One region of the Virgibacillus sp. DJP39 genome, then DNA from elsewhere that is predicted to be linked to it. Evidence: predicted binding sites of a transcription regulator. Region 1 holds the regulator's gene; the other holds the start of a gene.

Region 1 (6,854 bases):
TTCCTTCGTTACATGACCAACGATAAAAATTGGAATTCCATTAGATTTTGCGATTTTCATTAGCTCACTTGTACATTCACGAACCTGTGTAACACTACCGGGAGCACTTGCTACTTCCTCCCTAAATACCGTTTGTATCGAATCAATTACAACAAAAGATGGTTTTAGTTGAGCAATTTGATTTGAAATATCATATAGATTTGTTTCAGCCAAAACGTACAGCAAGTCGGACTTAATTTCTAATCTGTCTGCACGTAGTTTCGTTTGTTTTGCTGATTCTTCTCCCGAAATATACAGTACTGGCAGCTGTTTGTCTGCTAATTGCGATGAAATCTGTAAGAGTAAGGTTGATTTACCAATACCAGGATCACCTCCGATTAACACGAGTGACCCAGGAACTACTCCTCCCCCTAGTACACGGTCAAATTCTTTCATTTGTGTTGTGATTCGAGGCTCTTTATCTGATTCTATCGCCGTTATTTTTTCTGGTTTTCTTTGTATAATTTGAGCTCCCCCGGAAGTATGACGACTGTTGTTTACAGGCTCAATTTCTTCAACTAGGGTGTTCCAGTTATTACATCCAGGGCATTTTCCCATCCACCTGGCAGACTCATAGCCACAATCCTGGCATACATATTTTGTTTTTCGTTTAGCCAAAATGAATCATCCCTTTCAACCTGTACATCTATTGTATACGAAATAAGTTCGCTTAAGGTTACAGGTTTTTATCAATTTTATAAACTTTTTTCTAACTTATGCCACAATATCCACTCTACCACGCAAAATCATTCACAAGAGATAGTAAAAAGCTAGAAGGTGCACCCTTCTAGCTTTTTACTGCATTTTTTCATCTCTTCTAAGGTAGAATTGTAAATTCACCTTTATTATTTAATCCAACTTTAATTTTTTCCCCTTTTGAAATTGTTTCCTTCAGTAATTCTTCAGATAACAAGTCCTCAATATTCTTTTGGATAGAACGACGTAGTGGTCGTGCACCGTATTCAGGGTCAAATCCTTCATTGGCAACTTTCTCCAATGCTTTATCGGTAAGAGAAAAGTCAATGTCACTTTGTTTCAGACGCTTTTGAAGTTGTTGAACCATTAGAGTAACAATATCTTTCATATGTTTTTTCTCTAAAGAGTGGAACACAATCGTCTCATCAATTCTATTTAAGAATTCTGGACGGAATGCTTTCTTCAATTCTTCTGTTATCTTAGCTTTCATGTCTTTATAGTCTCGGCCTTCTTCCTCCAGGTTAAAGCCAACACTTTTACTTTTCCTAAGCTCACTTGCACCAACGTTTGAAGTCATAATTATTACAGTGTTCCGGAAATCTACTAGCCGACCTTTTGAATCAGTCAACCTACCGTCTTCTAGTACCTGCAACAGAATGTTAAACACTTCTGGATGAGCCTTCTCAATTTCATCAAGTAAAACCACAGAATATGGTTTACGACGAACCTTTTCAGTTAATTGTCCACCTTCTTCATATCCTACATAACCTGGTGGTGAACCAACCAGTCTTGATGTTGAGTGTTTCTCCATATACTCAGACATATCAACACGAATAATTGCATCTTCTTCGCCAAACATGGATTCAGCCAGCGCACGGGCAAGTTCTGTTTTTCCTACTCCAGTCGGTCCTAGGAAAATAAACGAGCCAATTGGACGTTTTGGGTCTTTCAATCCCGCTCTTGCACGACGAATCGCTTTGGAAACAGCCTTTACTGCTTCTTCTTGACCTATTACACGGCTATGCAACGTCTCTTCCATTTTTAATAACCGGGCACTCTCGTCTTTGGTTAGTTTGATTACAGGGATTCCTGTCCAGATAGATACTACTGCTGCGATGTCTTCCATCGTAACTTCCGAGTCTTCCTGGCCTTGCTTTTCTTTCCACTTATTTTTTGTTTTCTCTAATTCTTCACGAAGCTTTTGTTCTGAATCCCGTAAAGAAGCTGCTTTTTCAAATTCCTGCCCTTGTACCGCCGCATCTTTTTCCTTACGAACTTCTTCAAGCTTTTGCTCTAATTCTTTTAAATTTGGTGGAATTGTGTAAGAACGCAGGCGTACTTTTGAACCAGCTTCATCAATTAAGTCAATTGCTTTGTCTGGCAAAAACCGGTCAGTTATATAACGATTAGAAAGATTAGCTGCCGCTTCTATTGCTTCATCTGTGATTGTGACACGATGATGTGCTTCATAGCGGTCACGAAGCCCGCGTAAAATCAAAATTGTTTCTTCAAGCGTTGGCTCATCAACTTGAATTGGTTGAAAACGGCGTTCTAGTGCAGCATCCTTCTCAATATACTTGCGATACTCATCAAGCGTTGTAGCACCAATACATTGAAGCTCTCCTCGAGCAAGTGATGGTTTTAATATATTTGATGCATCGATTGCACCTTCTGCACCACCAGCACCAATTAATGTATGCAACTCATCGATAAATAATATAATATTACCGGCTTGCCTAATTTCTTCCATAACCTTTTTTAATCGATCCTCAAACTCACCACGATATTTTGTACCAGCTACAACGGTACCCATATCAAGCGTCATAACCCGTTTGTCACGTAGCGTTTCAGGCACCTCATTATCTACTATTTGCTGTGCTAATCCTTCAGCTACAGCTGTTTTACCAACACCAGGCTCTCCAACGAGCACCGGGTTATTCTTGGTCCGTCGACTAAGTATTTGAATCACACGTTCAATTTCTTTCCCGCGACCTATAACCGGATCAACATTTCCTTCTTTTGCAATAGCCGTCAGATCACGTGCTAACGAATCAAGGGTAGGTGTGTTTGCACTTGTTGCTTGCCCACCGCGCCCCTGGCGATTTGCTTGTGATTCATTGCTTCCTAATAGCTGCAATACCTGTTGTCTTGATTTATTTAAGCTAACACCCAAATTGTTTAGAACACGTGCTGCAACGCCTTCTCCTTCACGAATAAGGCCTAACAGAATATGTTCTGTACCTACATAGGAATGGCCAAGCTTCCTTGCCTCATCCTGTGACAGTTCAACAACTTTCTTAGCACGTGGGGTATAGTGAATTGTTTGCATTGGTTGTTTCCCAACACCAATTAACTGCTCCACCTCTTGTTGGATTTTTTCAATTTCTAATCCTAGTGATTGCAATGCTTTAGCAGCAATACCTTCTCCTTCACGTACTAAGCCTAGTAATATATGTTCTGTACCGATATTATTATGCCCAAGCCGAACTGCCTCTTCCTGTGATAGCGCCAAAACTTTCTGAGCTCTTTCTGTAAAACGTCCAAACATCATATGGCTTTCCTCCTACTTTTTCTCTAATTGTAATCTTTCACGGATAAGTGTAGCTCTTCTTACATCCCGTTCTGTTGGTGTTAAAGATTCCTTTGCATATTGCTGAAGGAAACCCGGCTGAGTTAAAACCATTAATTCATTAAGTATGTTTTTTGATACATCTTTAATCATACCCAGATCAATTCCCAGTCGAACATTTGATAAACATTTAGCTGCCTCAGTTGATTCTATAATTCTACTGTGCTCCAACACTCCGTATGACCGATAAATTCGATCTTCAAGCTGTGTACTGGATTCTTCCATGATTCTAGTTCTTGCTTTTCTTTCCTGTTCAATTAATTGCTGTACAACGCTTTGCAAATCCTGAACGATATCTCCTTCAGATTTTCCAAGCGTAATTTGATTGGAAATTTGAAATACATTTCCTTCTGCCTCACTACCCTCACCATAGATTCCACGAACAACAAGACCTAGTTGGTTGATAGCTGGAATCATTCGGTTTATTTGCTGGGTAAGTGTTAGAGCAGGCAGGTGCATCATAACGGAAGCTCTCATCCCTGTACCAACATTTGTTGGGCAACTGGTCAAATAGCCTCTAGTTTCATCATATGCATAATTAACCTTTTCTTCCAACCAATCGTCAAATTCGAATGCTTTTTCCAACGCTTTATTTAATTGGAAACCAGGAAAATATAATTGGATTCGAATATGATCCTCTTCGTTAATCATTACAGATACCTGTTCACTTTTGGAAATAAGGGTAGCAGCAGTTTCAGAGTGCTTAGCCAGATGGGGACTAATTAAATGTTTCTCCACTAAGACACGCTTTTCAATTGCACTTAAATCACGCATTGAAATGAATTGGAAGTCCTCGTAATCCTGGAAAGACTGATGATCATATTCCTTTTTGAAGAATTCCCTAATTTTTTCTAACTCTTCGTTTTCAGCAATAATCGGATATGCGGCATACGCAAAGTTACGTGCTAGTCTTATTCTACTACTTAAAACGATATCACTATCAGGTCCATCACATCGCATCCACGGAGAAATTGCTTCATTCATAAAATGTTGTAATGTCATGCTTGATCACCACCCTCAGACTGACGCATCTCTTTTTCCAGATCACGTATTTTATCTCTTATCTCAGCAGCTTGCTCAAAAGCTTCATTGCTGACTAATTGTGTCAATTTCTCTTTATATTCATTTACTTGCTTTCTTGTGTGTATATTTCCTCCCTGACGTTTAGGGATTTTTCCATAGTGTTTTGTATTTCCGCTATGTACTCTGCGAAACACAGGATCCAGGTGATCTGAAAATGTTTTGTAACACTCCGCACATCCAAATTTACCAACACGTTTAAATTGGGAAAAAGTCATCTCACATTTAGGACACTGCAATTCCTTTGTTTCCTGATTATCTGATTGATTTTGCGTAGCAATAGATGTTGCATCAAAATTAAATAACCCTGTCAATAAACTATGCAGAGAATAACCTTCCTCTGGATATGTCAAATAACCTTTCTCTTTCGCACAAATGTCACAAAGATGTATCTCCGTTTTATTTCCATTTACAACACGTGCAAAGTGTAAGGATGCAGGTCGCTGCTTACATTCCTGACATTCCATTAGTTCCCCTCCCTTTATAAATTTAAGTATTTCAGTGTAGTGAGCATTGCTATTAACAAGCGTGACCTTACTTCATCTCGTAGTGGTAATTGAAACGCCAAAACGTTACGGTCAATTGCGCTTAACATAATCTTTGCCTCTCTGGTTGTAATTAACTCTTCTTCAAGCAGACGTTCCAATATATCAAGCGATGCCTGCTGTGTAACGGCGGGGTTAATAAGGTCTATAATTTCGTCAATAAGATCTGACTTTTCCTGATACTTTATACGAATAATTCGTATATACCCTCCACCGCCTCGCTTACTTTCTACTATATAACCCTTTTCCACAGTAAACCGTGTATTAATCACATAATTTATTTGCGATGGAACACATTGGAATTGATCTGCGATTTCACTTCGCTTAATTTCAATCGTATCTTGTCTTGTTGCTTCCAATATCTTCTTCAAATGCTGTTCTATGATATCAGATATATTACTCAAAAGTGCTCCTCCTCGTTATCATATGAGTGATGGTATTGATATACAAGCAACATAGGCTAACCACATTCTTGACTTTGACTATCTTTGACTTTAATTGTATTATACGAAAAAAAAGAACATAGAGCAAATACATTGTTCAAAACTATTTTCGCCAACAGTCGTAAAATTAAAACGAAAAATCTAAAAAACAAAAAGCACTTGCACGGAATTACCCGGTACAAGTGCTTTTTCTTTAGGAAATTAGTTTAATTTCTTTCAATAATGTTCTTAATTTGATCTATTTTTGATATTTCTTCAAATAATGCCACTCGGTCCAAACTGGCATTTTGTTCTATTTTTATAAAAATATTTCTGGTATCTTTATCTACTCTTTCAATTTCAACTTTTTTAATCGTTAATTCAAATTTTTCAAAAACAGATATAATATTATTAATCTTTAAATCCGGTAATGCAACAATCTCAATTAGATTAGAATATATTCCTTTTCTAAAGAGCTTCTCAAAATTATTAAGAAATACTAAACTGAGCAAAATAACGATGGTCGTAAATACTGCTACTGCATACATACCTGCACCAACCACAAGACCCAGTCCAGCAACAGTCCATATTGATGCAGCTGTGGTTAACCCACGAATGGTCATCCCATTCACCATAATTGTTCCCGCACCTAAGAAGCCAATCCCACTTATTACATATGAAGGAATACGAGTTGGATCAAAACGAATGTTACCAGATGAATTGATAAATGACTCAAATCCGAACAAGGATAGTAACATCATTAGACAGGCGCCAACGCCTACAAGAATATGCGTTCGAAAACCTGCTGAATGATTTTTCATTTCACGTTCAAAGCCAATTAGACCTGAAAGGAACAACGCGATAACTATCCTTAGCATAATCACAGAAAAGTTATCCCCAAAAATTTGATCAATAGCTTCTGTCATATAAACACCTCAATTACTATCTATATTATTCATTCTACAACATAGTATCAATAATTTTATACGGTTTACGGTTTTTTGATTTTGATTTTATCGTTCATCTATACAAATTTGGAAAAATTGGTTTATCGCTAAGCCTTAGTTACACTTATGCAGAAAGAAAGCTTTTATACTTTATTTACTACTAAAAATCGCAGGTGTCCTTGATGCCGTTTGACCTGTTCCCTCGCAACTTCAAATGTAGGTCGTTTTACTATACTAATATCGAACTGCTGTTACAAATAGGCACCTGAAGGTCTGAAGGGCACTGGACTCTTGCTTAAGTGCGTAGTTATCTTACAGTCTACGGAATTTACCGTTTCCCGAACGGTAAAAAAATAAGCGAAGATACGGGATAACGTATCTTCGCTTATTGGTTGCCTGGCGGCGTCCTACTCTTGCAGGGACAAAGTCCCAACTACCATCGGCGCTGGAGAGCTTAACTACTGTGTTCGGTATGGGAACAGGTGTGACTTCTCCG
Region 2 (19,969 bases), on a different contig from region 1:
GGGGATAACTATGCCAGAAGTAAAAAGCAAACAATCAAAAGAAAAATATGATAATGTTGTCCCTTTTATTCCCGATGCTGATTTTTATTTTGTTAAAGGTACTGAATCCTTTCAAAAAAGAAAATTTGATGTTGCTGTTAAATGGATGAAAAAAGCAATTGAATATGCACCAAAAAACCCTTTGTACCACTGTCAATTGTCAATTGTTTATACAGAAATTGGTGCATACCATGCAGCAAATCAGTTGTTAACGAAAGTCCTGCAATCAAGTGGCGACAAGTATGCTGATTGCTATTATTTATTAGCAAACAACTATGCACATTTAGGTTTGTTAAATGATGCAAAAAAATACGCGGAATCTTACCTTACTCATGAACCAGATGGTGACTTTTATGAGGAAGCACATAGTTTACTAGAAATGCTCGATTTCGATGATACGGAAGACGACGATAATGAATGGGAACTTGAAGAAGAAGATGAATTACTCATTTATCAAGAAACCATTTTTAACCATATGGAAAGCTTGGAATGGAATAAGGCACTACCTATCCTCGAAGAAATGCTCGTACTTTTCCCGGAACATAAAATGATTAAGCATGACTATACACAAGTGTTGTTTAAAAACGGGTATGAAGAAGACGCAATTACGATGGAATTAGAAATGCTAATGGAAGATCCTAATAATCTTTTATCTCATATGAATTTAGCAACTTTTTATTTTGAACGTGAAAATGTAGAATATAAAGATCATATTCAAGTACTACTTAACGTTTATTCCATCCATGAACAACAAAAGTTAAAAATTGCGACTACACTTGCCCGAACTAACTATTATCAGGATGCATACAACCGATTTAAACTTTTATCAAAAGGTAAATTAAAGGGGCATTCGTCCTATTATCGCTGGTACAGTATTGCTGCTTTTTATATTGGCAACACTGCAAAGGCGGAATCACTTTGGGATGAGGGTTGTGGACGTCACCCTCTTATGAAAAAAGAAACGCGTCCATTTAATTAAGGATGTGAGCAGAACATTAGACGAACCTGCTCACATCTTATAGTATATATATGGTTTAACTATATTGTAATAAAAGGGGCTGTTCGTAATGTCCGAAGATCGTATGTTTGATGTTATCATAGCGGGTGCAGGGCCGGCAGGAATGACAGCAGCGGTTTACGCTTCTCGTGCAAATTTGGATACGTTAATGATTGAAAGAGGAATACCAGGTGGACAAATGGCAAATACAGAGGATGTAGAAAATTATCCTGGGTATGAGCACATTTTGGGACCAGATTTATCGAACAAAATGTTTGAGCATGCTAAAAAATTCGGTGCAGAATATGCATATGGCGATATAAAAGAAGTTATCGATCATGGTGATTATAAGCTTGTTAAAGCTGGTAAGCATGAATACAAAACACGCACGCTTATTATTACCACAGGTGCTCAATATAAGAAACTGGGAATCACAGGAGAAGAAGAATTAGGTGGACGAGGAGTTTCATATTGTGCAGTTTGTGACGGAGCATTTTTTAAAGAAAAAGAACTTGTTGTAATCGGTGGGGGAGACTCTGCTGTAGAGGAAGGTATTTACCTGACACGTTTTGCAAAAAAAGTAACAATTGTTCACCGACGTGATTCTCTTCGTGCACAAAAGATTATTCAACAGCGTGCATTTGACAATGAAAAAATTGAGTTTATCTGGGATACAGTTGTAAACACAATTAACGGTCCTGAAGGGAAAGTCAGTAGTGTAACACTTGAGGATCGCAATACAAAAGAAACAAGTGAATTTGATGCAGACGGTGTTTTCATCTATATAGGAATGGTACCATTAAGTAAGCCATTTCAATCGTTAGGTATAACGGACGATGAGGGTTATATACCTACTAATGAAAATATGGAGACAAATGTACCTGGTGTATTTGCAGCTGGAGATATCCGAGACAAAGAGCTTCGACAAATTGTGACGGCAACCGGTGACGGAAGTATTGCTGCTCAATCTGCCCAAGGATATATTGAAACTTTATTGGAAGAATTAAAAGCTGTTAAAAATTAGTTTGTTTTTGTTTAAGTGAATATTGTGGAGAATGAAATACAACTAAGGCTTTCACCATTGAAGCCTGGCGATAAAGTATTTTAATAAAGTAATTACTTTTTAACGCTGTTGTAACACATTCGCAACAATTTTGGGGTATACTATATTTAACTAATTGACCCCCTTTTAATAGATAAATTAGTTTTATGCACAGGTGAATCGCACCTGTGCATTTTTTTTGATTATCTTACTCATGGCTTCGTCAAATTTTGTCGAAGTAACTTATTTACTACCTTTACCAAACATATCCTTGTTGGTTTGAATTTATTCATTGTATAATGAAATGTAGAGAAAAGAAGGTAACTTCAAAAACTGGACGATTTAGATAGGAACAAAAAAAGTAAACGTTTGGCGTGTTCCAAGCTGTGACGCACCTAAAGGAATACACTGGCGAATAATATATCGATTATATTTTGAAAGAAGTGTTAATGATGCAACGAGTTACGAACTGCATTTTAATTCATAACAATAGAATATTATTGCTTAAAAAGCCCAGGAGAGGCTGGTACGCGATACCTGGTGGCAAGATGGAGCAAGGCGAGTCCATTAAGGAATCGGTAGTTCGGGAATTTTGGGAAGAGACTTCCTTGCAATTACTAAACCCAGAGGTTACAGGTGTATTCACTTTTACCGTTCACGATCAGATCGATGAGTTTGTTCATGAGTGGATGATGTTTACGTTTGTTTGCCATGATTTTAAAGGTGTGCTGACAGAACACTGTAATGAAGGGATTCTTGAATGGGTTGAAACAGATAAAATAAGTGAACTACCTATGGCCGAAGGGGATAAAAAAATATTTAAGCACGTCCTGTCGAAAAGTGGTATGTTGTATGGTTCTTTTTCATACACAAGAGAATATGACTTGCTTGATGAACGATTAGATCCATATACATCATAAGGGGGAATTCCGATGCCAGAGAAAGAGCAGGAAACTAAATTAATAATTATAACTGGAATGTCTGGTGCTGGGAAGACAGTTGCTGTCCAAAGTTTTGAAGATTTGGGCTATTATTGTGTTGATAACCTTCCGCCTGCATTATTACCGAAGTTTCTTGAATTAATGAGGGATGCAACTAATAATATACAGAAAGTTGCACTCGTTATGGATTTAAGGGGACGAGAGTTTTTTGATTCATTATTTGAAGCGCTTGACATCTTAGGAGAAGAAGAATGGTTACAAGAGCATATTTTATTTTTGGATGCAAAAAATGAAGAGCTTGTAACAAGATATAAAGAAACAAGACGTTCTCATCCATTAGCTGTTGGTGGACTACCACTTGTTGGAATTGAGCAGGAGCGTGTCATCATTGATGAATTACGTGGAAGGGCACAAAGGATAATTGATACAACGAACTTAAAGCCCAGGGAGCTCAGGGAAAAAATACTAAAGGCATACACAGATGATAAACAGGAGATTTTTTCTGTGCACATGGTATCCTTTGGTTTCAAGTATGGTGTACCAATTGACGCTGATTTAGTATTTGATGTTAGATTCTTGCCTAATCCACATTATGTTACACATATGCAGTCTTTAACAGGGTTGAATCCAGAAGTCTCTTCCTATGTGTTTAAATGGTCAGATACTCAGAAGTTCAATGAAAAAGTTCTCGATCTACTGCAGTTTATGCTTCCTCAATATAAAAAAGAGGGGAAGTCCCAGCTGGTAGTAGCAATTGGTTGTACTGGTGGACAGCATCGCTCAGTAGCAATTACCGAACACTTTGCAAAAAAACTATCATCAAATTATATAACACATATCAGCCATCGAGATATAGATAAACGAAAAGGATTGTCCTCATGAGTGAAGAAAACCAACCGAGAATAGTTGTTATTGGTGGTGGAACTGGTATGCCCGTTTTGTTAAGAGGCTTGAAACAACTTCCTGTTCACCTAACAGCTTTAGTGACGGTTTCTGATGATGGCGGCAGTACAGGCAGGCTAAGAAACGGTATGTCTATTCCTGCACCTGGTGACATTCGTAATGTAATTGCAGCATTATCTGACGCGGAACCAATGTTACTGGAGTTATTTCAGCACCGGTTTGAGAACGGTGATGGACTTGTTGGTCACTCTATGGGCAACTTATTACTGGCGGCTATGACTTCGATTACCGGAAATTTTTATACCGGTATTAAAGAAATTTCACGTGTATTTAATGTGAGAGGAAAAGTTTACCCCATTTCAAATGAAAACTTAACCCTGCATGCAGAAATGGAAGACGGGTCAATTGTTATTGGTGAATCAAGTATTCCTTTGGTTAACAAGCGGATTAAGCGCGTGTTTTTAAGTCCAGCAAAAATAAATCCTCTGCCAAATGCAATTCGTGCAATCAAGCGAGCGGACCTAATTGTTATCTCTCCTGGAAGTTTGTATACGAGTATACTCCCTAACATGATTATTCCAAAGATTGATGATGCTATTCGGTCCTCAAAAGGAAAGGTGGTATATGTTTGTAATGTGATGACACAAGCAGGGGAGACCACTTCCTACTCCGCATCCGAACATGTACAGGCCATTATTGACCATGTTGGTGAAGGGTGTTTAGACTCTATTGTAGTTCACAATGAACCGATTCAAAAGTCTATTAGAGATGTATATGCAGAAGAACATGCAGAACCGGTTATTTATGATACAGACCGTCTACTAAAAATGGGTATTCGTATCATTGAAGGCGATATAATTAATTACGATCAAACAACTGTACGACATGATACACATAAAATAGCAAACTTATTGTTATCCATGCTCAATGAGTAGCAGCAATACCCTCATTTAAAAAGGGGAGGTACGAGGGATGTCATTTGCTTCAGAAATTAAAAAAGAATTAACATCCATAGAAATCAATTCTTGTTGTACGTTCTCAGAGCTCTCAGCATTGATTCGAATGAACGGAGTAATCTCTGTTTCAAGGCAGGAATACGTACTGGATGTACAAACAGAAAATGCAGCTATAGCACGTAGAATATATATACTTATAAAATCTCAATATGATTTTCCAGTTGAGCTTTTGGTGAGACGGAAAATGAAGTTGAAAAAGAACAATGTATACATTGTAAGAATGAAAGAGGATGTTAAAAAGCTACTTTTGGATCTTGATATTTTGCAAGAGCCGTATACATTTGTTAGAAGTATTTCACAGAATTATATTAAGAAAACCTGTTGCAAAAAAGCTTATTTACGTGGTGCATTCCTTGCAGGTGGATCAATTAACAATCCGGAAACCTCGTCCTATCATTTAGAAATATCTAATTTTCACCAAGAACATAACGATGCCCTATGTGAATTATTAAACAAATTTAATCTGCACGCAAGAAAACTTGAAAGAAAAAAAGGTTATATTACGTATATAAAAGAAGCAGAAAAAATGACTGAATTCCTAAGCATCATTGGTGCTCATAACGCATTATTTAAATTTGAGGATGTTCGAATCGTTCGCGATATGCGAAATTCTGTAAACCGAATTGTGAACTGCGAAACAGCAAATTTAAACAAAACAATTGGTGCAGCCTTTAGACAAATTGAAAACATAAAATTAATAGACCGTACTGTTGGTCTGGAGGCACTACCTGAGAAATTAAAGGAAATTGCTAAGATTCGTGTAGAACATGAAGATATAACTTTAAAAGAGCTTGGTGAATTGGTAACAAGTGGTAAAATATCAAAGTCTGGTGTAAATCACAGATTAAAAAAAATAGATGAGTTTGCCGATAAAATACGTAATGGGGAAGAAGGTATCAGGAACTAGTTTATAGTAGCGCAAAATAACATTTGCGCACTATTTATGATTGATATTGAATGCGGTTACAAGGGTAACCCAATATAAAGGAGTGGTAAATTTGATTGAGAGGTTAGTGAAAATCGGGCTTAAAACCGGACTTCAGTCGCGACCTGCAGCACATTTCGTACAGGAAGCAAATCAATACAATGCGCACTTATTTCTTGAAAAAGATGGTAAGCGAGTTAATGCCAAGAGTATTATGGGTTTAATGAGTCTCGCAGTTGGTACTGGAGAAACAGTTAAATTTATCGCAGACGGTACAGACGAAGAATTGGCACTAGAAGAATTAGCAGAATTAGTGTCTAAGATTAACTAAAAAACCCCCTGGCATGGAAGGTATTCCATGCCAGGGGGTTTTTAAAACTACTTTTTCTGAAACTATTTATTTTTATCAGTTTTTCTTGATAGGACCTTGTCAATAAGACCGTACTCTACGGCTCTGTCTGCTGTCATAAAGTTATCACGATCTGTATCTTTAGCAATTACATCGACTGACTGTCCACTGCGTTCAGCAAGTATTTCATTAATTTTTTGACGCATTTCAATAATACGCTTCGCATGAATTTCTATATCTGAAGCCTGACCTTGTGTGCCGCCTAGTGGCTGGTGGATCATTACTTCACTGTTTGGAAGCGCATATCTTTTACCTTTTTCACCAGCAACTAATAGAAATGCTCCCATTGAAGCTGCCATTCCTGTACAAATGGTTGATACATCAGCCTTGATGTATTGCATGGTATCGTAAATTGCCATTCCTGCTGTAATAGAACCACCTGGAGAGTTGATATATAATGATATGTCTTTTTCAGGGTCTTCTGCTTCTAGGAATAGTAATTGTGCCATAATAGAGTTTGCAACGTTATCGTCAATTGCGCTGCCTAACATAATTACACGGTCTTTAAGTAAGCGTGAATAGATGTCATATGCACGTTCACCGCGATTTGTCTGTTCAATGACTGTTGGTATTAAATTCATCGATCTTCCTCCTTTTATGTTCAAACATATCCAGTCTGAATGGATAATTTTATCGTAGTTTGACAGGCAAGTTTATCCTATTATTTTAGCAGTTAAGAAAGTATAAATCCTTTCTTACTACATAAGTGCAACTAAGGCTTTTGCCATAAAGGCTTGGCGATAAGCCAAGTTTTCTAAGGTGAGGAATAACTGCCCATACAAGCCCGATTGGTTCAACTAACATTTAGTGGGAAAGAAACCACCAGCTAAATGTTGCTTCACTTTATGATAACTAATAGGTCAAAAAAGGTCAAACGTAAACGCTCAACATTTCAATCTAAAATTCACTTTCCATCATTCCCTATCTGGTTTATATTAAACCACCTGAATGAAATTGATGATAAAAACATGGTTTCTGATACCGTCTAACCGACTATATTAGCTGATATTTGTTTTTAGGGCGCCCCCTTTTACCATACTGCGTAATAATTTCAACTTGACCCTTTGATTCTAAATAATTTAAGTAACGATGTACAGTTTGGTATGCAATTGGTAGTTTTCTTTGAATTTCGTCTATGGTTGAGGGAGAACTTTGGTTATATAAGTAGTTTTTAATGGACAATAATGTATTCTGATTAATCCCCTTTTCAACAAAGACATCATTCTTATCTTCAGTTAATTTACCAATCTTAAGGTTGATACGGATTCTTGAAATTAAATCTGGAGCTTTTATTGGTTTAAGCGCAAAATCGGTAGCACCTGCTTCCAAAAACATATCCGCAACTTCCTGTCGTTCATCTACTGTCAGAATAATAATTGGTACAGTTTTGTTTAGTATGCGAAGTTCTTTTGTTGTTTTAACTCCATCCCAGTTAGGCATATGGTAATCTACTAATACTATGTCTGGTGTAAGTGTTTTAAATAGATCAACCGCAGCTTTTCCAGTAGATGCCTCATACACCCCCCATTCAGCAAATTTACAGATTTCCAGCAATGTAAACCGGATATCTTCATTGTCATCAACTATTAATACGGTTGCGTTCATCACTATCACCTTCTTTATGTACTGGTAGGATGATATTCATCTGAGTATGGGCACCAGGAATACTACTTACCGTAATTCTTCCGTTATGATTTTCCACTATTCGTTTTACAAAAGTTAGACCAATTCCAGATGACTTCTTCGTACTAAACCCATCATCCCAAATGCTTTTCAGATGAGAGGGATGAATCCCAGGGCCATTGTCATGTATCTGAAATAAAACACTATCTCCTAATCTTTTGACATAGATGTTAATAAATCCTGCTTTTCCAGAAAACGAACTAACAGCATTTTCTAAAATATTGGAAATGGCTCGTGCAAAACGGATTTTATTTATGTAAATGTATGGTAAATTATCTTCTAAAAAAATCTCCAGTGCAACTTTCTGTTCGTCTAATTCTAAGTGACTGGTGACATATGAAAGTAGTTCTGCTACCTCAATCGGCTGTTTTATACTTTCATATAATATTTCTGAAATCATGTCTTTCATTTTTTCAATTGAACAGTCCATTCGTGTAAAATAATTTTCAATTGTGCTATCTTCTTTTGTTAATGGAAATTTCATTCTTACTAATGAGGTTAGTCCTTCTATTGTTACAAGAGGGGTTTTTAAGTCATGTACCAATGTGTTAATTTCTTCATAAACAATTTTTTCTCCTAATTCAACACGGGTTTCTGCTAATTCTTCTTCTTGTTCCTGGTACTTCTTTAAGGTATATAGTTGTTTATTAATTAAATAGATTAAAGTTGTAAAAATGAATGCTATTAACAGAAATGCAATGAAGAATATCGTTCCAAGGGTATTAAATAGCTGATTACCGGTAAAGTATGTATCAGCAATTTTCAAGCTTACAGCCATATCATTTGTTCCAATTCCTAGTGTTGAAAGAGCTGGAATTAATTGTAGCCATTCAAAGGCTGTGAGGATTAAAAATAGTATAATAAAATATATACCATAAAAATACTTTTGCTTCGGAATAAAATAATGGACCATTAGGAGTATGCCTATACAAAGCAGGTGACTAAAATAAGAGAGCTGTTCATGATAAATTTGATTATAAATAAAGATTGTTATCATGGTTATGGCTATAAAAGTGTAAGAGAAGCTAGATGATTCCATTGTTTTTGTGACTATAGTGGAAACAAGCATAGATCCATAATAGATAAAAAGAAAAATCAGTACATATTTAGCTACAAAGGAAAATGATGTAATGATAAGACGGCCACTATCCAATAAAGAAATACTCCGGGTGATATTTGTAATAATGTGCGAGGACCAGTCTTGAATAAACACTGGAAGTAATAGCCCGTATCCTAACAAAGTAATTCCTATAGAACCCTTAAGGAAAAGGTTTCCTTGTTTGTTCATGACTAGATCTCCCTTCATCATGTAGTGATGTTAGTTTGATGAAAAGTATAATGATTATCCCAGCAGAGCAGCTGCTTTTTACCGAAAAACGGAATTAAATGGAATTTGTATATCGCCAACGTTATTAACTAGTGTAGTAGGTACGTTATTTTTCCTCAATGCTATTATCACTTCACTCGACAAGCTGAGCTCCTTTAAACCGATAAAATAATGTGCATATGGAATAGATTCATTTATAAACTGTCTCGTATAATCTTCATCACGGTATTTGCCAGAGATATGAACCAAAATAATTGGGAGGTTTGTCCCTTTTGCTTCTTTTAGCAGGTCATTCATGCGAACTTTTTCTTTTTCAAAAGATCGTTGGGTTTGTGCCAAACCATTAGGGCTATATCCTAAAATGATAACCACACTTTGATAATCATATAGATCAGTTGCAAGTGCTCGGGGACGATAATCAATTTCTAAATTTAAGTTTTCTGCCATTTTTTTTATAATCAAACCTTCAGCTGATTGTCCAGTAGAAGTTATCAGTACTTTTTCTTGGCCAATAGGGGCAGGGAGATGGGGATAAGAATTGATGTAATTACTTTTCGTCAACCCACTTGACGCTATTAGAAATATGGATGCTAGAAGAAGGCAAACGAGGGATGGGATGAATTTTTTCGTCATTTTTATAACCTCCTACGTATGATAAAGGTAAAGCTATATAGCTTTACCTTTATCATACTATATTATTTGAATTTATGTTTTATTGTTTTAACCGTGGGTCTAGCGCATCCCGAAGCCCATCCCCAAATAGATTAAATCCCAGTACTACAAAGAAAATAGCTAAACCAGGAAATGCAACTACCCAAGGGGCATTTTGTAAGGCTGCTTGACCATCACTAAGCATTGCTCCCCATTCCGGAGTCGGTGGTTGTGCTCCTAAACCCAGAAAGCTTAAACCAGCTGCATCTAAAATCGCGGTACCAATACCAAGAGTTGCTTGAACGATGATTGGTGCAACGCAGTTTGGTAATACGTGTTGTGTCAATACTCTACTATTTTTTGCTCCAATAGACCTTGCTGCTTCAATGTATTCTGTTTCCTTTACAGATATAACAGCAGAGCGCACAATCCGTGCAAATTGAGGTATTCCCACTATTCCGACCGCAATCATAGCGTTTCTGAGGCTAGGACCAAGAACTGCTACCAATGCTATTGCTAGTAGAATACTAGGAAATGCCAACAAAATGTCCACCAAACGCATAATGATTTGATCTACCCATTTACCAAAATAGCCTGCTATACCACCCAGAGTGACCCCAATTATCATGGATATACCAACGGCAATTAGCCCAATTTGAATGGAAATTCTAGTCCCGTAAACAATTCTACTAAAGATATCGCGACCCAGCGCATCAGTCCCGAACCAATGCTCCATTGAAGGTGACTGGTACTTGTTAAACATATCTAATTCAGTTGTACTATGTGTTGCAATTAAAGGGGCAAATAGAGCAGTAATAAGTAGAATAAGAATGATTAACAAACCAATAAAGGATGTCTTACTTTTCACTATTCTCATCATGGAATCTACCCATAATCGGCTAGAAAAAGGTTGCTTATGTTCCTTAATCTTTGCAGAATTGGGATTTGGACTTGGTTGAAGTGCCATTACACATACATCCTTTCTATAACTACTGGTTGACCTACCATTTCTCAGCTATTTAAATTTATTCGAGGGTCAAAGTACTTGTACAGAACATCTGTAATTAAGTTAACCAGTACGAAGATAATCGCTATGATCAAAATGGTGCTTTGTACAATTGGATAATCGCGTCCTAATACTGCAAGATATACATAGCGGCCAACCCCGGGCCAAGAAAAGATTGTTTCAGTTAATACAGCCCCGCCTAGTAAAAGTCCAAACTGTAATCCAATAACAGTTAGAACAGGCAGGAAAGCATTTTTAAGAGCATGCTGGAAGATGACTAGATGCTTTTTTAAACCTTTGGCGTAAGCTGTACGTATATAATCCTGCTTCATAACCTCTAACATACTTGAACGTGTCATCCGTGCAATAATTGCCATTGGTATAGTGCCTAGTGCAATACCTGGCATTAATAAGTGGAAGAAAGCATCTTTGAAGGCAATCCAATTTCCTGTCAAAATACTATCTAATAAATAAAAGTTTGTTATCGTTTCCAGTTCTAAACCAGTAGATAATCTTCCTGATGGTGGTAAGATGTTGAGTTGAACTGAAAAGAACCAGATCATCATTAACCCTAACCAAAATATAGGGAGAGAAACTCCGAACAAGGCCCCAGTCATACTAATATTGTCGAACCATGAATATTGTTTTACAGCGGCAATAGTACCTGCCAATACACCTACTGTTATGGCTAAGATCATTGCGAAGATGGTCAATTCAACTGTAGCTGGAAGTTTAACCATGATTTCTAAAACAATATCCTCCTTTGATTGAATAGATTCACCAAGATCCCCTTGGACAATTTTCCCCAGGAAGTTACCATATTGGATGATTAATGGATCATTCAAACCAAGTTCCTCGCGAAGCAACTCTAGTTGTGCTTCAGTGGCTTTTTCACCAAGCATACTCCTTGCAGGGTCACCTGGGATAAGGTGTAGTAAAGAGAACGTCAGGATTGTCACCCCAAGTAGAACAGGTATAAGCATGAGAAATCTTCGTATTATGTACTTCAGCATGATTGAATTCCTCCATCATATTGCTCATTAATATTAATCTAGAGCATTTACTAGGAACAGGATAATACAGACTGTTCCTAGTAGCTCAGAGAATGAGTATGGCTATCTATCGTTATTCTTTAATATCTAATAGATTGAAAGGTTCACTACCAGTTGGGTGTGGTATATAATCTACAACACTCTTCTTAGCTGCAATTGGTGGTGTAGTGTGAGCAATAGGGAACCACGGTGCATCCTCATGAATAAGGACTTGCGCCTCCATATATAACTCAGCACGTTTTGATTGATCCATTTCAGTTTGTGCTTCTTTTAATAAATCGTGCACTTCATCACTCTTGTAGAATGCAATGTTACCAGCGGATCCAACTTTTGCATTATCCTTATCTAGTAATACATACATGAAGTTATCTGGGTCACCGTTATCACCGGTCCATCCTAGGAACGCCATGTCGTGTTTACCATTTTCAGTTGCCGTTAGGTGTGTATCCCAATCACTTTCAATAATTTCAACATTAATGTTTACATCTTTTAACATTTGCTGAATTGCTTGAGCTGTGAGTTTAGGCTGTGGCATATATGGTCTTGGATTTGCAAATGTATAAAGGGTAGTGTCAAATCCATCAGCATATCCTGCCTCTGCTAATAACGATTTAGCTTTTTCGATATCATGACCGTAATCCTCAACATCATCATTGTATCCCCACAAAGAAGGTGGTATTGGGTTTTTAGCTGCCTTACCTATTCCTTCATATAAAGTTAGTAGTTTTTCTTTGTCAATTGCCAAGTTAATTGCCTGACGGACTTTTTTCTCAGCCATAGGTCCTTCTTTACTGGTATTCATAGCCATGTAACTAACATTCATGGATGGTCTACGAATAATTTGTAAACTTTCATCACCTTCAGCAGTTTGAATGTCCTGCGGGTTAAGTCCTGTCATCATATCAATGGAACCTGATTGAAGCTCTAAAAAACGTGCTCCATTATCTGGTATGGTACGGATGACAACAGTATCTACATTTGCTGCTTCACCAAAGTAATCTTCATTCTTAGTTAAAGTAATTTGATCATCGGGTACCCATTCCTCAAATACAAATGGTCCAGTTCCCACAGGGTTTTTAAAATAGTTTTCTCCTTGTTTTTCAATTGCATCAGGACTAGCAATTGCAAATGGAGGCATTGCTAAGGTTTGAAGGAATGGAGCATTTGGTTCAGATAGTGTGAATTTAACTTCATAGTCTCCAGTTGCTTCCACGCTCTCAATAATTCCGCCTAAGTCATCTTCTGAAGCACCAAACATATAACCGTAGTAAATGAATTCACCGGACGTTGTCCAACGCTCAAAGTTGAAAACTACATCCTCTGCGGTAAAGTCGGTACCATCATGAAACTTGACACCTTCGCGAAGTGTGAAAGTCCATGTCATACCATCCTCACTTGGTTTCCACTCAGTTGCCAAGGCAGGGCGTACTTCGGTATTTTCTTCTTTGTAGCGAACCAATCCATCATAAATTTGATTCGTTACATAAATTGACTCTCCATCTGTTACTTTAGATGGATCAAGCTGAATGGAATCAGCACCACGAGCAAATATTAGTGTCTTTTCATCATTTTCTTTTGCATTGCTTTCCTTGTTTGTATCCTTAGTTGCATCTTCCGTACATGCACTAAGAACAAGTATTACCAGTAGTAAGAAACTAAACAGTGATAAATAAGTACGTTTTTTCAAATTAAATCCCCCTTAATAAATTCGTTCGTTGTGACTGGCTGAAAATCATGCTAGACTTTTTCAACCACCTCCTTAACAAAGTGACAAGCAGATTGCTGTCCACTTTCTGAAACCCGTTTCATCTCAGGAACCTCGATACGACAAATCTCTTCTGCATAAGGGCATCGAGTATGAAATTTGCACCCTGTTGGTGGGTTAGCAGGAGAAGGAAGGTCACCAGATAAAATAATCCGTTGTTTCTCGTTTTCAGGTCTGGTCTCCGGTATTGCTGATAATAGTGCTTGTGTATAAGGATGTGTTGGATTAGCATAAATATCTTCAGCTTCACCAATCTCCACAAGATTACCAAGATACATAACCGCAACCCGGTCACTTATATGATTCACAACACTTAAATCGTGTGCAATAAACAGATAGGTTAAATCAAATTCATCCTGCAGATCCTCCATTAAATTAATTACTTGTGCCTGAATTGATACATCAAGAGCTGACACCGGTTCATCGCAAATTACAAGTTCAGGTTCAAGTGCTAAGGACCTTGCAATACCGATACGCTGACGCTGACCACCACTAAACTCATGAGGATACCTCTGCTTGTGATAGGAGCTTAATCCAACAACATCTAGTAATCTATCTAATTTTTTGGTTCGTTCACGTTTATTGAAACCAAATATCTTTAGTGGTTCTGTGATTGTTTGTTCAATAGTTTTTCTGGGGTTTAGGGACGCATACGGGTCCTGAAAAATTATTTGCATTTCCCGGCGGAGCTTTCGCAAACGTTCTCCTTTAAAGTAAGTGATATTTTCCCCTTTGAAAAATATTTCACCATCAGTAGGTTCGACTAGCTTTAATAAAATGCGACCTGCGGTTGATTTCCCGCAACCACTCTCGCCTACTAAGCCTAAGGTTTCACCAGCTTTTATTGCAAAAGAAATACCATCAACTGCTTTTAGCACAGGTTTTTCACGGGAAAAGATTGAGTCGGTTTTCAACGGGAAATGTTTTTTTAGGTTCTTTACTTCTAACAGGTTTGTCATTCTGACACCGCCTTCTCTTTTTCTTCATATAGTAAGCAGCGAACATAATGATCAGAATCAATCTCTGTATAACCTGGATCGAGTGTTAAACAGCTTTTCATGACATGTTTACAGCGTGGTGCAAAGCTACAACCTTGAGGTAAATCTGCAAGGTTAGGGGGAGAGCCAACAATTGCCTCTAGTTTCTGTTTCCTTGTCGATATTTTCGGTATAGAGTTCATCAAACCTGTCGTATATGGATGCTTTCCATTGTCAAACAGTTTTTGAGTAGTGGTAAATTCAACAGGTTTTCCAGCGTACATTACCATTACGCGATCGCAAACTTCAGCAACAACACTTAAATCATGTGTAATCATAATGATTGCCATGTTTAATTCCTTTTGCATTTTCTTAAATAGCTCTAAGATTTGTGCTTGGATTGTTACATCTAATGCTGTTGTAGGTTCGTCCGCTATAAGTAGAGATGGGTTGCATGACAACGCTATGGCAATCATAAGCCGTTGACGCATACCACCACTAAATTCGTGTGGATAACTTTTTAGACGGTTTACAGGGTCAGGGATTCCTACCAAATCCAGCAAATCAATGGCTCGGGACTTCGCCTGCTTTCTCGAGATGTTTTCATGTGCAAGTAGTGTCTCTACTATTTGTTTTTCCACTGTAAAAACAGGATTAAGGGAGGTCATAGGATCCTGAAATACCATGGCTATTTCTTTTCCACGAATTTTTCTCATCTGCTTATCTGACTTATGTAAAAGATTTTCTCCTTTAAAATTAATTTCTCCTTTGACAATTTCACCAGGGGGAGATGGGACTAAACCAAGGATTGACATTGCAGTAATACTTTTACCAGAACCCGATTCACCGACAATTCCCAACGTTTCTCCAGGATTCACGTCAAAGCTAACACCATCGACCGCCTTTACTATGCCTGTTTTAGTGAAAAAATGTGTATGTAACTGATCAACTTGTAAAATAGGAGTATCAGCGTTCATATGTATCCTCCTTTTTAAAATAGGTACGAGTTTAAATCTTTGTAATTCATTAAATTATACATGTTCCTATCTCATTATTTTAATTTTTCTCATTTTTCTCAAAAATAAATAAAAGCAGCTTTCCATGAAAAAACACTTGTTTGTTTCTAATGATGACGTTATAATACTCTATGTGTGAATTTTAGATTTTAGTATGCGCCCATAGCTCAGGGGATAGAGCATTGGTTTCCGGTACCAAGGGTCGGGGGTTCAAATCCCTCTGGGCGCACTTATAAATAAAAAATAGCAAGTGCAACGTTTAGATGACGTCGCACTTGCTATTTTTTAATTTTAAAACACAATACTGTACCAGGTTTACTATATCTGTGCTGATCCAAATTACGGAAAGACTTGGTCTTTAAAAGAAGCTAAGTTCATTTGAAATATTTTCTGTAAAATTTTAAATGTAAAATATGCAGCCAAAATAAAAGTGGATATACCAAGGTAGAGTACCAGAATGTCCATTCGTTGTGATAAAAGTAACCTGATTTTATGGATAACCACTCATATAACAGACAAAAAATAGTTGCTATAAAAATGTAGGAACTTTTTATAAAAAATGATCTTTCGTACGGAAAATAGTTCACATACAAAGCTCCAGCTGTTGAAAAGATAAACAATATAGGTAAAAAACCTGCAAATTGTACACCGGGTTCAAAGTAACCATAAAAATTGTACTTTAGGTCGAATGTTATATCTGTTACAAATCCTAATAAAATTGAAAACAGAGATACGGCATATAATTCGTTCAAAGGTAATCTTTTTTTTGCAACTTTCACTGCCAGAGTGAAGGCGAATATTGAGATAATTAAAAAAGCCATTTTACGTTCCTTTCATTATATGTATTACACCTTAATACTTTCAATTCTTACCAATTTACTTGGATAAATACAATACAAGGAAAGTTAAATCTATAATTTTGGATTTGCCTCTCCTTTTTAATCTTGCCGCTTGTCGTTTTGTACATTTTTATTGATCGCAAGAAAATATTCCAATTATGTTTTTACGGATATACGTATCATATTTCGGTTGCTTATCTTGATACGGCTATGATCCAATTTGGACTGTGGGAATACCATTACTCTCTTTTGCCCTTTTTCTCCACCGGCCTCTCCATTGACGCATCGTTTCTACCAGTAGTTTATATTTTTGTGTACCAACTATCTATTAACAGGAAAATTAATTTCTTTCTTCTTTCTCTGGGTGTAAGCTTATTTTTAGGGCTTAGCTATGCTGGTATCTTACAAATGTTTGATATGTTTGTACTACATAAGTGGATGAATAATTTTTATGTATTTGTAATAGATTTTGGACTATCAATAATTACCCTATTACTAACCAGGTTTTCTAAAAAACGCTCCAAAGTGAAAACAAGGAATCCAATATATATGGAATTCCTTGTTTTTATTCATCTTCCATAATTTAACTTAAACGTTTATATGGAGTTGTATATAGGATTTTCTTTTTATATAAATAGGCAATGGTGTTTAACATTGAGACGGGAATCTTTTTAGGAAAATAGGTTTTGTTATACCATGTGAAAAAAACCTTTTTTAAATCAGTCCACTGCTGACAATCTTTAACCTGTCTAAACCTAGCTACATCAATTAGTTTCACTTTTCCTCCAGGGGTAAGTATGATGTTTCGAAGGTGTATGTCAGAAGGGTTTAACCCAGCTTCTCTCGCTAAAAATAGAGCATAATCTGTTTCTTTTATGGTTTTCTGCGTAAGTTTAATTCCTTTTGACAAACACTCAAATAAGGTATCGCCTTCAATATAGTCTATCAACAGGAAATTCTCACCTGCTTCGTATAATGTAGGATAATACGGATTACCTTCTAGTATTTTGTATACTGCAGCTTCTTCCTTAGCTATATCCGTGCAGTTTGGGAAGAAGACTTTAAGCGCTTTATCGGTAAATTGTATTTTAAAGACAACCGCACTTCTGCCGGCGCCAATTAATTCCAATGTCGAATTTTTATCTGAGACTGAAATATCGTTTTTATTTATTTTGAATCTCACACTATTAGCAAGTTCGACTGTCGAGTTCAAGTCCAACACCCCTTTCATTCATAATATAGGGTGAAAAGTATTATCGCTACTAAATTGTATTAATTGTATTATTATATAGTTTGTTTTATGTAAAGAGAACGTGATATTTTATAGGAACAAAAGTTTTTTTGCAGTAAAAAGGAATAGGTTTTATTTTAAAGCACACACTAGAAGGGGAGAAAAACATGTTACGTATAATCTTCTACTCAAAAGAGAGATGTTCACTTTGTGATGAGGCACTAGCTTTACTTGAATTATTAAGAAATGAATTTCCGTCTACACTTGAAATACGTGACATTTATTCTAATGATGAATGGTTGGAGAAATATCATTTTTCAATCCCAGTGATAAACATTGATGGAGTTGAATTGGATTGCGAAGAGATTTCTTATGAAACATTGGAAGCTACTCTAAAAGAAGCAAACGATAAGCGTAAGGCTTGAAATTTTGAATTAGTATGATACTATTATAGTAAGCAAATAAGGAATTTGCGTATTTTTTTGCAAGTGACAGGACAAAAAACGTCCGGCCGGGACTTATTTGTCCAATTAAGGAGTAACATTATGCAATCATTGATTGATTTGCAAAAAAAAATATTTCCAGACCTTTTAGAGGTAATGAAGCACCGTTATGCAATCCTGCAAACGATTAACCTGTTCCAGCCAATTGGACGTCGAAGTTTATCTGAACGTGCAAAACTGACTGAACGAACAGTTCGCGGAGAGGTTGAGTTTTTACAAAAACATCAAATGATTGATGTATCTGGAAAAGGAATGCACATTACTGAAGAGGGGAAAGGTATACTCGATCAGTTAGCCTTGTTCATGAGAGATATTACAGGACTAAGTGTTTTAGAAACCCAGTTACAGGATAAGTTAACTATAGAGAAGGTTACAGTTGTCCGTGGAAATAGTGACAAAGATGACTGGGTAAAACAAGAAATGGGAAAAGAAGTTATGAAATATTTGCAGTCCCATGTAGCTAACAAACAAACCATTGCCGTTACTGGTGGCTCTACAATGGCAGCAATCGCACATGTAATGTCACCCTTTAAAAATGCTGGTAATTGTTTATTTGTTCCTGCAAGAGGTGGTGTTGGTGAAAAGGTCGAAAGTCAGGCAAATACAATTGTCGCTGAAATGGCCAAACGTGCTGACGGTGATTACCGGATGCTGTACGTACCAGACCCACTTAGCGAACAATCCTATCAAACCATGTTAAAAGAGCCATCTATCCAAGAGATCACTGAGCTAATCCGCTCAGCAGATATAATTTTGCACGGTATAGGTGACGCCCTAACAATGGCTAATCGAAGAAAATCAAATGATGACCTGATCAATCAGCTGGAAACGAATCGAGCTGTCAGCGAGGCATTTGGCTATTATTTTAATAGGCAGGGTGATGTGGTTCATAAAGTTAGAACAATTGGGATCCAGTTAGAGGATTTAAAGGCAGTTAATAAAGTAGTTGCGATTGCTGGTGGTGATTCAAAAGCACAAGCAATAACATCCTATTTTAATCAAGGGAAAGCGGATTTACTCATAACAGATGAAGCAGCTGCAGAAGCAATCATCAATGGTTAAATTCTTAACATAAATGATTTAGGTAACTATACATTAGGAGGAAATAAAATGACAGTAAAAGTAGGTATTAACGGATTTGGACGTATTGGACGTAATGTATTCCGCCAGGCACTAAAAAATAACGATGTTGAAGTTGTAGCAGTTAACGACTTAACAGATGCTGACATGTTAGCACATCTATTAAAATACGATTCTGTTCACGGTCAACTTGAGCAGGAAGTAACAGTTAACGGCACGAATATTGTTGTTGGCGGTAAAGAAATTAAGGTACTAACCGAGCGTGATCCAGCTAATCTTGGTTGGGGAGATCTTGGTGTTGAAATCGTAATTGAGTCTACTGGTCGCTTTACTAACCGTGAAGATGCTAAGAAGCACATTGATGCTGGTGCTAAAAAAGTAATTATCTCAGCTCCTGCAAAAGAAGAGGACCTTACAATGGTAATGGGTGTGAACGAAACAGATTATGATTCCAACAAACACCATATTGTTTCGAATGCTTCATGTACAACAAACTGTATCGCGCCACTGGCGAAAGTTTTACACGATAGCTTCGGACTTAAACGCGGACTTATGACTACTGTTCAT

What was found. The regulator CtsR, encoded in region 1, represses protease genes until heat stress. The targets are predictions, from matches to a motif close to ATGGTCAATAAAGGTCAAACA.
Region 2: clpP (ATP-dependent Clp endopeptidase proteolytic subunit ClpP) is a predicted target of CtsR. The motif match lies at 7,129-7,149, and genes of this name have one in related genera.

Annotation. Positions count from the first base shown of each region.
Region 1 is NZ_JBMERP010000121.1:32-6,885, reverse strand. It holds gene radA (DNA repair protein RadA) at 1-657, opposite strand, end outside; gene clpC (ATP-dependent protease ATP-binding subunit ClpC) at 857-3,286, opposite strand; gene ACOI1D_RS20455 (protein arginine kinase) at 3,299-4,366, opposite strand; gene ACOI1D_RS20450 (UvrB/UvrC motif-containing protein) at 4,363-4,911, opposite strand; gene ACOI1D_RS20445 (CtsR family transcriptional regulator) at 4,926-5,393, opposite strand; gene ACOI1D_RS20440 (MgtC/SapB family protein) at 5,639-6,337, opposite strand; rRNA gene rrf (5S ribosomal RNA) at 6,753-6,854, opposite strand, start outside.
Region 2 is NZ_JBMERP010000056.1:2,788-22,756, forward strand. It holds gene ACOI1D_RS15340 (tetratricopeptide repeat protein) at 11-1,018, shown strand; gene trxB (thioredoxin-disulfide reductase) at 1,107-2,060, shown strand; gene ACOI1D_RS15350 (8-oxo-dGTP diphosphatase) at 2,531-2,998, shown strand; gene rapZ (RNase adapter RapZ) at 3,011-3,901, shown strand; gene ACOI1D_RS15360 (gluconeogenesis factor YvcK family protein) at 3,898-4,857, shown strand; gene whiA (DNA-binding protein WhiA) at 4,895-5,845, shown strand; gene ACOI1D_RS15370 (HPr family phosphocarrier protein) at 5,937-6,194, shown strand; gene clpP (ATP-dependent Clp endopeptidase proteolytic subunit ClpP) at 6,257-6,853, opposite strand; gene ACOI1D_RS15380 (response regulator) at 7,266-7,877, opposite strand; gene ACOI1D_RS15385 (sensor histidine kinase) at 7,852-9,243, opposite strand; gene ACOI1D_RS15390 (DUF6305 family protein) at 9,322-9,915, opposite strand; gene nikC (nickel transporter permease) at 9,995-10,900, opposite strand; gene ACOI1D_RS15400 (ABC transporter permease) at 10,945-11,952, opposite strand; gene ACOI1D_RS15405 (ABC transporter substrate-binding protein) at 12,065-13,678, opposite strand; gene ACOI1D_RS15410 (ABC transporter ATP-binding protein) at 13,729-14,715, opposite strand; gene ACOI1D_RS15415 (ABC transporter ATP-binding protein) at 14,712-15,710, opposite strand; tRNA gene ACOI1D_RS15420 (tRNA-Arg) at 15,906-15,978, shown strand; gene ACOI1D_RS15425 (CBO0543 family protein) at 16,124-16,570, opposite strand; gene ACOI1D_RS15430 (protein kinase family protein) at 17,172-17,810, opposite strand; gene ACOI1D_RS15435 (glutaredoxin family protein) at 17,987-18,244, shown strand; gene ACOI1D_RS15440 (sugar-binding transcriptional regulator) at 18,365-19,384, shown strand; gene gap (type I glyceraldehyde-3-phosphate dehydrogenase) at 19,433-19,969, shown strand, end outside.